Regions from separate parts of the Streptomyces sp. NBC_01707 genome, predicted to be linked through region 2. Evidence: predicted binding sites of a transcription regulator. Region 2 holds the regulator's gene; the other holds the start of a gene.
The links. The regulator HrcA, encoded in region 2, represses chaperone genes, less so after heat shock. The targets are predictions, from matches to a motif close to TTNGCACTCNGNNNNNCNGAGTGCNAA.
Positions count from the first base shown of each region.

Region 1: groES (co-chaperone GroES) is a predicted target of HrcA. The motif match lies at 1,769-1,795, and genes of this name have one in related genera.

Region 1 covers NZ_CP109190.1:4,422,392-4,425,797, reverse strand. The annotation lists gene OG963_RS19765 (class I SAM-dependent methyltransferase) at 1-1,097, opposite strand, end outside; gene OG963_RS19760 (hypothetical protein) at 1,266-1,646, shown strand; gene groES (co-chaperone GroES) at 1,957-2,265, shown strand; gene groL (chaperonin GroEL) at 2,365-3,406, shown strand, end outside.
Region 2 covers NZ_CP109190.1:6,687,638-6,691,043, reverse strand. The annotation lists gene dnaJ (molecular chaperone DnaJ) at 1-971, opposite strand, end outside; gene hrcA (heat-inducible transcriptional repressor HrcA) at 972-1,988, opposite strand; gene OG963_RS29940 (MBL fold metallo-hydrolase) at 2,180-2,902, shown strand; gene OG963_RS29935 (DUF3097 domain-containing protein) at 2,928-3,406, shown strand, end outside.

The DNA.
Region 1 (3,406 bases), 2.3 Mb from region 2:
CTCGTGACGTACGCGATCGTCTCGTCGATCAGCCGGCCGCCCGACCGCCCCACGATGTCGGCGACCAGATGCGCACGGATGACGGCACCGTCCGGCTCGTACAGATAGCGGCCGACCGGACCGACGGGCGGAGCGGGCAGCGCGGCCGGAGCCGACAGGGTCGCGCCGGCCGGGAGCAGCGTGGCGCGGTACGAGCCGGCCGCGAACCCTTCGCCGAACCAGAGCACCGCCTCCTTCACATCGCCGCCGTCCGAGATCCACTCGGCCTCCGCCTGCGCCGGGACCGCCTCGTGAGGGATGCCGGGGGCGATCTTCAGCGCGGCGCGAGGGGCCTTCAGCGCGGTGCCGGTCGCCCAGGAGAGCGGCGGCGAGTATGCCTCCGGGTCGAAGATCCTGCCGCGCCCGCCGCGCCGGGCCGGGTCGACGAAGACGGCGTCGTAGGCGGCGGTGTCGATCTCGGTGACATCGGCGCACCGCACCTCGATCAGGGCGTCCAGTCCGAGCGCGGCGGCGTTGGCGCGGGCGACCTCGGCGGTCAGCGGGTCGCGGTCCACGGCGAGGACGGAGATGCCCGCGCGGGCGAGCGCGATGGCGTCACCACCGATCCCGCAGCAGAGATCGGCGACGCTGCGGACGCCGGCCGCGGCGAACCGGCCGGCCCGGTACGTGGCGACCGACGTACGGGTCGCCTGCTCGACACCGTTCGGCGTGAAGAACATCCGGTACGCGTCCTCGGCGCCGAACTTCGCCACCGCCCGCTGCCGCAGCCGCGCCTGCCCCAGTGCCGCCGAAACCAGGGCGGCCGGGTGGCTGCGGCGCAGCCGGGTCGCGGTGGCGAGCTCCTGTGCGGGGTCGTAGGACCGCAGCTCGGTCAGGAGCGCCGTGCCCTCCGGCGCGCGCAGTGCCGTGAAGGCGGCGAGCGGGTCGTCGAGCGGGTCGGCGGCACCGGAGGGGTCGCTCGGTTCGGGCGGGTCTGTCGGGCCGGTCGGGGCGAAGGCGTTCACCGGCCCATTGTGAGCCAGCCGGGGGACCGCTCGGGGGCCGGCGGCGGTGTCAGGGCGAGTGATCGTTCGACTGCTGTCACTATCCGAAATCATGTGGTCTTACGACAAAAGGAAGAATTTGCCATGACGTGGCGGAGGCCGGGCTCGATCCGTCGCGGCCGGGGTGACCTGCGGGCGGAGGCCGGGATGCGAGGCTCCCTGCGTGGTCGTGAAGACCATCCTGGACGACGGGTGCGCCGTGGCACGGCCGGAGGGCCACGTATGGGCCGGGCGCGGCGGCTGCTCGCCGGACTGCTGGCGGCCGGTGCGCTCCTGACCGCCACTGCCGGGTGCGCGCAGTCGGTCGACCCGATCGAACGGCTGGGCCGGAAGGCCGCACAGAAGGTGCAGGGCCCGCACCGCGCACCGGCGGCGGGGCCCGAGGGGGTGTCGGAGTCAGGGGCGAAGGCGGGCGCGCGGCGTGATCACGGGGCGCCCGGGTCGTGGGCCGTCACCGCCTGCGGGCGGCGGGACCGGCCGCAGGAGTCCGCGGACTCCCGGCCGTCGCCACCGCCGCGGCACCGGTGGCCGGACCGGCCGGAGTCGTACGACGCCGTGGACCCCGACGTCATGGACTCCGGCGACGGGTGCGAGCGGCGGTAGCCGCGTGCCCGCGGGCTTCGCGCGCCCATGAACTTCACCCCGCGGACCTCACCGAGGGCGCATGCTCCGGCCCCCGCACCGCGGGAACCTGGCCTGGGCTGCCGCGCCACGACCGCACGTAATTGGCACTCCGCTTGACCGAGTGCTAATCGCGGTCATAGTCTCGGCTCTGGCACTCCCCAGTGGAGAGTGCCAGCAGTACTGTGCGACTGGCAGGTCCGGCACCCGCGACGACGGATCCACCTGGTCGCCACCCCAGACAGTTAACCCCGCAGTTAACCCCGAGATCTCCGAAGGGGGAGGCCGGATCGTGACGACCACCAGCTCCAAGGTTGCCATCAAGCCGCTTGAGGACCGCATTGTGGTCCAGCCGCTCGACGCCGAGCAGACCACGGCCTCTGGCCTGGTCATCCCGGACACCGCCAAGGAGAAGCCCCAGGAGGGCGTCGTCCTGGCCGTGGGCCCGGGTCGCTTCGAGAACGGCGAGCGTCTTCCGCTCGACGTCAACACCGGTGACATCGTGCTCTACAGCAAGTACGGCGGCACCGAGGTGAAGTACAACGGCGAGGAGTACCTCGTCCTCTCGGCTCGCGACGTGCTCGCGATCGTCGAGAAGTAATTCACCCACGTTTGCTTCTGTTCTGCGCCCCTGGCCCCCTGCGAAATAACTAGCCGGCGGTCGGGGGCGCAGTTCGTTTGAGAGGACAGCTCAGCTCCCATGGCGAAGATTCTGAAGTTCGACGAGGACGCCCGTCGCGCCCTTGAGCGTGGCGTCAACAAGCTTGCCGACACGGTGAAGGTGACGATCGGCCCCAAGGGCCGCAACGTCGTCATCGACAAGAAGTTCGGCGCTCCCACCATCACCAACGACGGTGTCACCATCGCGCGCGAGGTCGAGCTCGACGACCCGTACGAGAACCTCGGTGCCCAGCTGGTGAAGGAGGTGGCGACCAAGACCAACGACGTAGCGGGTGACGGCACCACCACCGCCACCGTGCTCGCCCAGGCGCTCGTCCGCGAGGGCCTGCGCAACGTTGCCGCGGGCGCGTCCCCGGCCGCCCTGAAGAAGGGCATCGACGCCGCGGTCAAGGCCGTGTCCGAGGAGCTCCTCGCGACCGCCCGACCGATCGACGACAAGTCCGACATCGCCGCTGTGGCCGCGCTCTCCGCGCAGGACTCGCAGGTCGGCGAGCTCATCGCGGACGCGATGGACAAGGTCGGCAAGGACGGTGTCATCACCGTCGAGGAGTCCAACACCTTCGGTCTGGACCTCGAGTTCACCGAGGGCATGGCCTTCGACAAGGGTTACCTGTCCCCGTACATGGTGACCGACCAGGAGCGTATGGAGGCCGTCCTCGACGACCCGTACATCCTGATCCACCAGGGCAAGATCGGCTCGATCCAGGAGCTGCTCCCGCTGCTGGAGAAGGTCATCCAGGCCGGTGGCTCCAAGCCGCTGCTGATCATCGCCGAGGACGTCGAGGGCGAGGCCCTGTCGACCCTGGTCGTCAACAAGATCCGTGGCACCTTCAACGCCGTCGCGGTGAAGGCCCCGGGCTTCGGTGACCGCCGCAAGGCCATGCTCGGCGACATCGCCACCCTCACCGGTGCGACCGTCATCGCCGAGGAGGTCGGCCTCAAGCTCGACCAGGCCGGTCTGGACGTGCTGGGCACGGCGCGCCGCGTGACCGTCTCCAAGGACGACACGACCATCGTGGACGGCGGCGGCGAGCCCGGCGACGTCAAGGGCCGGGTCAACC
Region 2 (3,406 bases):
AGATCGCCGCGCCCGCCACCACGCAGGTGGGTGATGCCACGGCCGTGCAGCGGGACCGACTGACCGGACTGGGTGCCCGGCCGGATGTCGACCTCCTCCAGTCCGTCGAGCGTCTCCAACGGCACCTTGGTGCCGAGCGCGCCCGCCGTCATGGGGATCGTGACGGTGCAGTGCAGATCGTCGCCGCGGCGCTGGAACACCGCGTGCGGCAGCTCGTGGATCTCGACGTACAGGTCGCCGGCCGGTCCGCCGCCGGGGCCGACCTCGCCCTCGCCCGCGAGCTGGATGCGGGTGCCGTTGTCGACACCGGCGGGGATCTTCACGGTGAGCGTGCGCCGCGAACGGATGCGGCCGTCACCGGCGCACTCCGGGCACGGGGTCGGCACGACCGTACCGAAGCCCTGGCACTGCGGGCAGGGCCGCGAGGTCATGACCTGGCCGAGGAACGACCGGGTGACCTGGGAGACCTCACCGCGACCGCGGCACATGTCACAGGTCTGGGCGGAGGTGCCGGGTGCGGCGCCCTCGCCGCTGCAGGTCGTACAGACGACGGCCGTGTCGACCTGGATGTCCTTGGTGGTGCCGAACGCGGCCTCGCCGAGATCGATCTCCAGCCGGATCATCGCGTCCTGGCCGCGCCGGGTGCGCGAACGGGGTCCGCGCTGCGACGCCGTACCGAAGAACGCGTCCATGATGTCGGAGAAGTTGCCGAAGCCACCCTGTCCGAATCCGCCCGCGCCACCGCCGCCGGAAGCGGACAGCGGGTCGCCGCCGAGGTCGTAGACCTGCTTCTTCTGCGGGTCCGACAACACCTCGTAGGCGGCGTTGATCTCCTTGAACCGCTCCTGGGTCTTCGGATCGGGGTTGACATCCGGATGCAGCTCGCGTGCGAGCCGCCGGAAGGCCTTCTTGATCTCGTCCTGAGATGCGTCGCGGCGCACGCCGAGTACGGCGTAGTAGTCCGTGGCCACTTACGACTCCGCCAGGATCTGTCCGACGTAACGTGCCACTGCGCGTACCGCTCCCATCGTTCCGGGGTAGTCCATGCGGGTCGGTCCGACCACGCCGAGTTTGGCGACTGCCTCGTCGCCCGAACCGTAGCCGACCGCGACGACGGACGTGGAGTTGAGCCCCTCGTGGGCGTTCTCGTGCCCGATACGTACGGTCATGCCCGAGTCCTTGGCCTCGCCGAGCAGCTTCAGCAGCACGACCTGCTCCTCCAACGCCTCCAGCACGGGCCGGATCATCAGGGGGAAGTCGTGCCCGAAGCGGGTGAGGTTGGAGGTGCCGCCGATCATCAGCCGCTCCTCCGTCTCCTCGACGAGGGTTTCGAGCAGGATCGAGAGCACGGTGGACACGGTTCCCCGGTCCTCGCTCTCGAAGGATTCCGGCAGATCCTGCACCAGCTGCGGGACGTCCGCGAAACGGCGTCCGACGACCCGGCTGTTGAGCCGGGCCCGCAGATCGGCGAGAGAAGTCTCACCGAACGGCGCGGGGCAGTCGATCATGCGCTGCTCGACCCGGCCGGTGTCCGTGATCAGCACGAGCATCAGCCGGGCGGGCGCCAGCGACAGCAGCTCCACATGCCGCACCGTCGACCGGGTCAGCGAGGGGTACTGCACGACGGCGACCTGCCGGGTCAGCTGCGCGAGCAGCCGTACGGTGCGGCCCACGACGTCGTCGAGGTCGACCGCGCCGTCGAGGAAGTTCTGAATGGCCCTGCGCTCCGGCGACGACAGGGGCTTGACCCCCGCGAGCTTGTCGACGAAGAGCCGGTAGCCCTTGTCCGTCGGGATGCGCCCCGCGCTGGTGTGGGGCTGGGCGATGAAGCCCTCGTCCTCCAGCACTGCCATGTCGTTGCGGACCGTGGCCGGGGAGACCCCCAGCTTGTGCCGCTCGGTGAGCGCCTTGGAACCGACGGGCTCCTCGGTGCCGACATAGTCCTGGACGATGGCGCGCAGCACTTCGAGTCTGCGTTCGCTGAGCATGGCGCACACCTCCAGCTGTGTCACTCGGTGGATCCCGGTCGTTTCCGTCGTTCCTCGAAGAGCCCTGGCACTCGATGCGTACGAGTGCCAGTAATCCCCCGCCAGTGTACGGCGGCCGGGTAGGGCCCTAGCAAGGGCGACCGGCCACGCTACCCCGAGACTGCGCAGGTCGTTGCCGATAGCGTCGCCGCATGGACGCCTCTTGGGAAGAGTTCGGCTGGGAGCGACTCGGCAACGGTGTGGGCCGACGGCGGCTTCCCGGGTGGGACGCGACGGTCGCACTGGTGGTCGGAGCGGACGGGGCGCTGCTCTTCGACACCGGATCGACGCTGCGCGAGGGCGCGGAGGTACGGGCCCAGGTGGAGGCGCTGATCGGCCGGAGGGTGACGCATATCGCACTCAGCCACCCCCACTTCGACCATGTGCTCGGTACCGCGGCCTTCTCCGGGGCCGAGGTGTACGGGGCGGTCGGAGTGACGGATCTCCTGGCCCGCGGAGCGGACGAGCTGCGCACGGACGCCGTGCGCCACGGGGTGCCCGAGGCGGACGCGGCGCAGGCGGCCGATGTGCTGGTGGCACCGCACCACCAGGTGCACGACGAGTGGACCCTCGACCTGGGCGGCGGCCGCCAGGTGCTGCTGGCGAACGTGGGCCCCGGCCACAGCGGCCACGATCTCGCGGTCCTGGTGCCCGGTTCCCCCGCCGTCGTGCTCTGCGGCGACCTGGTCGAGGAGTCCGGCGAACCGCAGGCGGGCCCGGACGCGATCCCGTCGCGCTGGCCGGCCGCACTGGACCGGCTGCTGGCGCTGGGCGGCGAGGACGCGGTGTACGTGCCGGGGCACGGTGCGCTCGTGGACGCCTCGTTCGTACGCGCGCAACGCGACCAACTGTCCACTGCGTTCGGCGTGTCGTGAGCCGTTCCCGTCCTATCGTCGTCCGATGCGCAGCTACCACCCGGATCTGACCCCACCGTGGAAGAAGTCCGCCCCCGTTCCCGAGGTCCCCGCCGAGCCCGATCTGGTCGTGGAGGAGGTCTCCAGCGGCTTCTGCGGTGCCGTGATCCGCTGCGAGAGGACGGCTCAGGGCCCGACGGTGACCCTGGAGGACCGTTTCGGCAAGCAACGGGTGTTCCCGATGGAACCTCGCGGCTTCCTGCTGGAGGGCCGGGTCGTCACCCTCGTACGCCCGTCGGCGCCCGGTCCCGTACGCCCCGCCCGCACGGCCTCCGGCTCGCTCGCCGTCCCCGGGGCGCGGGCGCGGGTGGCACGGGCCGGCCGGATCTATGTCGAGGGCCGGCACGACGCGGAGCTGGTCGAACGGGTCTGGGGCGACGACCTGCGCATCGAGGGCGTGGTCGTCGAGTACCTGGAGGGCATCGACGACCTCCCGGCCGTCGTCCGCGACTTCGCCCCCGGCCC